2 regions of the Rothia sp. CCM 9416 genome follow, and region 1 is predicted to be linked to the other one. Evidence: riboswitches for the same ligand, from Rfam matches in the RefSeq annotation. Region 1 holds a riboswitch; the other holds the start of a gene.
The links. A riboswitch is a leader RNA that binds a small molecule or an ion and turns the genes downstream of it on or off. The one in region 1 is predicted to bind thiamine pyrophosphate.
Positions count from the first base shown of each region.

Region 2: linked by a shared signal. The riboswitch ahead of thiO (glycine oxidase ThiO) and the one ahead of ACN080_RS00125 (ECF transporter S component) in region 1 are both predicted to bind thiamine pyrophosphate.

Region 1 covers NZ_JBLXXR010000001.1:21,988-25,372, forward strand. Annotated here, with positions in the region: gene ACN080_RS00115 (DUF4235 domain-containing protein) at 1-224, opposite strand, end outside; gene ACN080_RS00120 (thiol-disulfide oxidoreductase DCC family protein) at 492-860, shown strand; TPP riboswitch at 1,213-1,315, shown strand; gene ACN080_RS00125 (ECF transporter S component) at 1,371-1,997, shown strand; gene ACN080_RS00130 (ABC transporter ATP-binding protein) at 2,002-3,385, shown strand, end outside.
Region 2 covers NZ_JBLXXR010000009.1:589-3,973, forward strand. Annotated here, with positions in the region: partial or broken gene ACN080_RS05110 (hypothetical protein) at 1-169, opposite strand, end outside; gene thiE (thiamine phosphate synthase) at 217-915, opposite strand; TPP riboswitch at 974-1,088, shown strand; gene thiO (glycine oxidase ThiO) at 1,081-2,325, shown strand; gene thiS (sulfur carrier protein ThiS) at 2,377-2,598, shown strand; gene ACN080_RS05130 (thiazole synthase) at 2,603-3,385, shown strand, end outside.

The DNA.
Region 1 (3,385 bases):
ATCTTGTGCTGGGCACGGGTGATGGATACCTTGATGAGGGTGCCTACCAGGCCGGTGATCAGTGACCAGAGGATGATGTCGCGCCAGCGTTCTTCCTCATTGGGGTTGTTTTCTGGCGGTTCGTTGCCGGTGATGCGAACCCAGCTAGCGGCTAGTACCTTGTTGGCCAGGGCGATACCGCCTAGAGAGGCGGCCGAGCCTGCAATTTTTGTGAGGGGGTTCATGAGGGATCCCTTCTGTTGGTGTGGCGGGCCGGATGGCCCCTTGCCCTAAGACTATCAGTACTTATTGTTAGGGTGTGAGTTGCCCGCTAGGGTTGGGGTATAGGGCAGGCAAAGTGAGCGCGGTCTGCTCCTGATGACTGAAGAGCTTATCAGGGGCTTAGGTAGGTGTTCGGGTAAGGGGGGATCCTCACGGTGCTCCTGGTGGGGCCATGCCCTGTATTTTATGGACGTATGGCCTAGGCTGATAAACAAGATGGAGGTTTTTAGATGAAAGAATTGTTTATCTTTGATGGAAATTGTGGTTTTTGTACAAAAACCGTTGATTATCTTATTAAACTAGACAGAAATAATCTGGTGGATTTTATTCCTTACCAGGTGTTTGAAAAATCTAGCGAGCAAGAATATGCGTGTGATTTTAGTAAATCTATTGTTTACATAAAGAACCGTCAGTATTTTACTGGGGCAAGGGGTTTTATGAAGTTTTTAGATAGAATTACCGGCCTGTCGCTGTTCTCAAGAATCTATAATTTTCCCTTGCTGGGTTCCTGCATGGAGGCCGTTTATAGACTTGTCGCTAAGAATAGGAGGTACCTTCCAGGAACTACCCCTTGGTGTGATAGGCAAGATAATTGCTAGCCCTAGAGTATTTAAAGAGTAGTTTTTATAGACACGAGTCTGATTATAAAAATAGAAACTCCCAGTTTCGGTCTTATTTTTTCACAATGCCTGGAATGAATGGATAGTAACCAGTGTTGTGCTGGGGGCCTTTATTCAGCCGCTGTAGTGGAATGTGGAGGGCGCGGCAGTTCACCTTCCTCACCGTCGATGGGTGGATCATGAGCCACCTCATGATTGCTGTAGCTTATGCACAAAGACACTAGGGAAGTCCCGCAGCCTGGATAACTGTTCATTTTTCGTGGGTATCCCGGCTTGCTCTATACTGGAAGGGTTCCATGCTTGGGACCCCGCTCTGAGACCGGCGGGTAACCATAAACGACAGGGGAGCGCCAGACTGGCGCTGAGAGTGCACATGCAGACCCTCCAACCTGATCCGGTTAGTACCGGCGCTAGGGAGTCGAAGTAAATAGGCGTACCCAGGTGCGCCGGTGCATGCCCCCTTTGCTGTTCTCACCAAAGGAAGGCTTTATGTCCAAGAAATCCGCGCTCACCTGGCGCGTCAACGATATCGTCGTAGCATCGGTGCTGGCCGTAGCTTGCGCCCTGATCTTCTGGCTCTGGTCAAATTTTGGCTACTCCGCCATCACTACCACCCTAGCCCTGGCCCCTGAATACTCCCCCTTAGCCGGGGGTGTCTGGCTACTTGCGGGTCTGCTGGGTGCCCTGGTCATCCGCAAACCCGGTGCAGCCCTTTACACCGAGCTTCTGGCGGCAGTCATCGAGGCCCTCTTGGGCACCCACTACAACTTCACTGTAGTAATCTCTGGCCTAGTTCAGGGCCTGGGTGCTGAGCTGATATTCCTGATCTTCTTCTACAAGGTCTGGAACCTCGCCACCGCCATGCTGGCCGGTTTAGCCTCAGGTGCCGCTATGGGGATCTCAGAAATCATCATTTACTATGCCGGTGAGATGGTGGGTCAAAAAGCAGTCATCTATGTTCTGTGCTCTATGATCTCGGGCCTGGTTCTGGCCGGTCTGGTCTCCTGGTTGCTGGTGCGCGGTCTGGTCTCAACCGGCGCGCTAGATTCCCTGGCAGCAGGGCGGGCCGCTCGCAGGCCTTCCCGCCGGGGCGGATCAGCTAGCTCAAAGGGCTAGGGCGTTGACCGCAGAAGATCATCAGCTTGCGTCCCCCAGCCCAGAGTCAAGAGGCCGGGGGACCCACTTCCGGGCCCGGGAGTTCGGGTGGCACTACCCGGGGCGGCCCAAGCCCACTTTCTCTAACTTGACCTTCGAGATTGAACCCGGTCAGAAGGTGCTCCTGGTGGGCCCTTCCGGCGCTGGTAAAACCACCCTGCTCCAGGCCTTAGGTGGCCTGCTAGAAGACGAAGACGGCCAATCCCAGTTGGGGGAGCTGTCCGTTAACGGCCTGACTCCCGCCCAATCACGCGGGACCTGCGGGCTCATGCAACAGGACCCGGAAAGCTCCGTGGTCCTAGCCAGGGTTGGTGATGACGTTGCTTTTGGCCCCGAGAATCTGTCCGTCCCCCGCACCCAGATCTGGGAGCGGGTCAAAAGCGCCCTCAAGGCCGTGGGTTTAGGTCACCTAGACTACAGCCGGTCAACATCGGCCCTTTCCGGCGGGCAGAAGCAACGGCTGGGGTTAGCCGGCATCCTAGCCATGAACCCAGGCGCCCTGCTGCTCGATGAGCCAACCGCCAACCTGGACCCAGCAGGTGTCATAGAGGTTCGAGACGCTGTGGTGGCAGCCTGCCAAGAGACAGGCTCAACCCTTGTTGTTATCGAACACCGCCTGGATATCTGGGCTCGGCACATGGACCGGATCATAGTGCTCGGCGCCAAGGGCGGTATCAGCCACGATGGTCCACCTGAACGCGTGCTCAGCCAGGCAGGCCAGGAACTCATTGATGCTGGTGTCTGGGTGCCAGGCTACCAGCCGCACCCACCGGCACCCACAAAGGACAGCCCTGCGCTGGGTCCACTTGTGCTAGAAGCCCGTGACTTGACCCTTACTCGCGCCTACCCCAGCCGTCGCCAGCTCAAGCACCGCGCTCGCGCCCTGGCATCGGGTCAAAAACCTACCCTAGACCTACCTGTAGTTGCTGAGGGTATCAACCTTCAGCTCTACGCTGGCAGTCACTTAGCCCTGCTAGGCCCCAACGGTTGTGGCAAATCAACCCTGGCTTTGACCCTGACCGGCCTGCTCTACCCGGTGGCCGGGCATGTCATTGCCCACCCCCACCTGACCGGTGATCTGGCTGAGCGCTATCGGTCGGACATAGCCAGCTGGCCAGCAGCTGAACTGGCCGATCGAATTGGGTTGGTCTTCCAAGACCCAGAGCAACAGTTCATCGCACCCACTGTTAGAGCTGAACTGGAGTTTGGCCCCCGCCACCTGGCACGGGCCCGCAAGCAAAGCCTCGATGAAGCCTCCCTGGCCCAGGCTACCGACCAGCTCCTAGAACGCTTGAGGCTTACCCACCTGCAAGAGGCCAACCCCTTCACGCTCTCCGGTGGTGAAAAGC
Region 2 (3,385 bases), on a different contig from region 1:
CCCGAACCCCTAGGAAGGCACCCGGGGTGATAGGTAGGGTATGAACCTGCCCCGCTGGCTTACCGGCTTGGAGAGGTTCAACTGTCAGAACCGGGGCGCGCTCCCGCCAGGTGATATCTCGCCACACAAAATCGTGCCCCATAAGAACATCATCGAGAAGACCGTACACCGAAAAGCCCCTTTTCCCTTGCCTGCTTGGTGAGTTACCAGGTTATCTTATGCCCCGAGTAGTGGAGGCAGGCCCTGGCGGAGCTGGTGAGCGGCCTTGGAAACATCGGAACTCTGGGTGAGGGCGCGAACCACGACGATCCGGCTGGCTCCTGCCTGTACTACCTGCGGCAGGCTTTCCTGGTTGATAGAGCCAATAGCAAACCAGGGTTTGCGCGGTTGCTGGGCGGCGATGTAGCTGATGTAGTCTAGGCCAGCGGCCGGACGGCCGGGCTTGGTGGGAGTTTCCCAGACCGGGCCGCAGGCGAAGTAGTCAACCTCGGGGTGACTCAAAGCTGCTAGACCCTGGGCCGGTGTGTGCGTTGATAGGCCCAAGAGCACATCGGGGCCTAGCAAACTACGGGCCTGATTGGGTGTCAGATCGGTCTGGCCCATATGGAAAATATCTGCCCCTACCAGTGCGGCAATATCGGCCCGGTCATTGACTGCAAAAAGTTTGCCCGCCCGGTGGGCAATCTCTTTTAGTAGTGCGAGTGCTTCAAGTTCTTCATTGACCGGCAGGGTCTTATCGCGCAGCTGGATAATATCCACGCCCCCGTCAAAAGCCTTGGTCAAAAATTCTGTGAGGTCCCCCTGCTCGGTGCGCGCATCAGTGCACAGGTAGAGCTGAGCCGCGGCCAGTAATTCAAGGCCTTGAGCGCGCGTATATGACGGCTCTGTGACGTTAACAAAATTCTTTTGGGGCATTTTTACCTCCCGAGTCACGTATCTATTTTTTTCAGACACTGTTACTTCCTATACTAGGGGCAGAACATACGGGAGCGCGCGGCACCTGTGCCCAAAGCGCGCTGAGAGGGCGAAAGCCGACCGTCAACTTGATGCGGGTCATGCCGCCGGAAGGATCTGTTCACCATGTCCAGTACCCTGCTCAACTGCCAGAAGGAACCAAGGATAGGTTCTTCGGGGCAAGACCCTGAAGCGACACCACCCAAGCAGGCCGACATCGTCCTTATCGGTGGGGGAGTCATCGGGCTCAGTACAGCCTGGCATTTGCTCCAGGCCGGACGGCAACCCATTGTGTTAGACCCGCACCCGGGTAGCGGTGCCTCCTTTGCCGCCGCCGGAATGCTGGCCTCTATCTCAGAAGTGCAGTACCGCCAAGAGGCCCTGCTCCCGCTGATGCGTACCTCCGCCCAGCTCTACCCCGAATTTGTCGCAAGGTTAGAGGCCACTAGCGGCCAGAGCGTCGGGTGGAGGCCCACCGAAACCCTTGTGCTGGCCTTTGACCGGGCCGATGCCCAGCACCTGACTGAACTTGCCACCTACCAGCAAGAACTGGGGCTCACACCAGAGCCCATCGGAGCCCGAGCTGCTCGCCGCCGCGAACCCGTCCTCAGCCCCTCGCTAGCCGGAGCCGTTGCCATAGCCCAAGACCACCAGATAGACCCACGCCGCCTGATGCGCGCCCTTGACCAAGAGCTTGCGGGAAGGGTTATTCGTGCAAGTGCGCAGGGCATCACCCTAGAAGACGGCACGGTTACCGGTGTGAGCTGGGTTGATGCCGATGGGAACCAAGGGAGCATGGCCAGCACCCAAGTGGTAGTTGCCAACGGGCTTGCCGCAACCCAACTGCACGGCCCGGACTCGCTAGAAAGTCTGCCGCTGAGGCCCGTCCACGGCGATATTCTGCGCCTAACGGTCCCGCCCCACCAACGGCCCTTCCTCACCCGGACCATCCGAGGGGTTGTCCGGGGCAACCCCGTCTACCTGGTTCCGCGCAAGGACAACACCCTGGTCCTAGGAGCCACCATGCGAGAAGACCAGCAAACCGGACTGAGCGCAGGCGGAATCTACCAGCTCCTGCGCGACGCCCACGAACTCGTGCCCGCCCTGAGCGAACTCGAAATACACGAGGCCACAGCGCGCGCCCGACCGGGAACCCCCGATGACATCCCCCTCATCGGCCAGCTCACCCACCGGGGCCAGCCAATCACCGGCGCTCTGCTAGCCACCGGCTTCTTCCGCCACGGAATCCTCCTGGCCCCCTGGGCCGCCCAACTCATCACCCGCCAGCTCACCGGCCAGACCACAGAACAAGACCTGGCAGACCTAGCTACCTGCAACCCCTACAGGTTCGCTCAACCCGATACCCTCTAACCCTGACACTCTGCTAAACCCGCCCCTGCCCTCAAACCGAAAGGCACACCCATGAACATCCTGCTCAACGGCCAACCCACCACCCTCCCCGAAACAGCAACCGTGCTCACCGCCGTCGAACACCTCCACGGCAGCTCACTAGCCCAAGAAGACACCCGCCGAGGAATCGCCATAGCCCGCAACCAAACCGTCATACCCCGAAGCACCTGGCAAGACACACCGCTAGCCGAGGGCGACACACTCGAAGTCATCACCGCAGTCCAAGGAGGCTAGTACCATGACCGGCATCAAGGACCAGCTCATCATCGACGGAGTAAGACTCAACTCCCGGCTCATCATGGGAACAGGCGGAATCACCTCCCTGACCAACCTAGAAGAAGCCCTCACCGCATCGGGCACCGAACTCACCACCGTAGCCCTACGCCGCTACACACCCACCACCAGCGAATCACTCTTCTCCATCATCCAACGCAAGGGCATCAAAATCCTGCCCAACACAGCCGGCTGCTACACCGCCAGAGACGCCACCCTCACCGCAGAACTCGGCAGAGAAGCACTCGAAACCCACTGGGTCAAACTCGAAGTCATAGCCGACGAAACCACCCTGCTCCCTGACACCCTCGAACTACTCGAGGCCACCGAACAGCTCGCCTCACGCGGCTTCACCGTCTTCGCCTACACCAACGATGACCCCATCGTGGCACGCCAACTCGAACGCGCCGGCGCAAGCGCCATCATGCCCCTAGGCGCACCCATCGGCACCGGCCTAGGAATCCTCAACCCCCACAACATCCAAATGATCGCAGAGCAGACCGAGCTACCCGTCATCCTCGATGCCGGAATCGGCACAGCCTCAGAAGCCGCGCTCGCCATGGAACTCGGATGCAGCGCCGTCCTGCTGGCCTCAGCAGTCACCCGCGCCCAAGACCCAGTCGCCATGGCACAGGCCATGCGCCACGCCGTCCAAGCCGGCTACCTGGCCCGGCAGGCCGGCCGCATCCCCAAACGACACCACGCCCAAGCCTCATCACCCATGCAAGGGCGCATCTTACAGGGCACC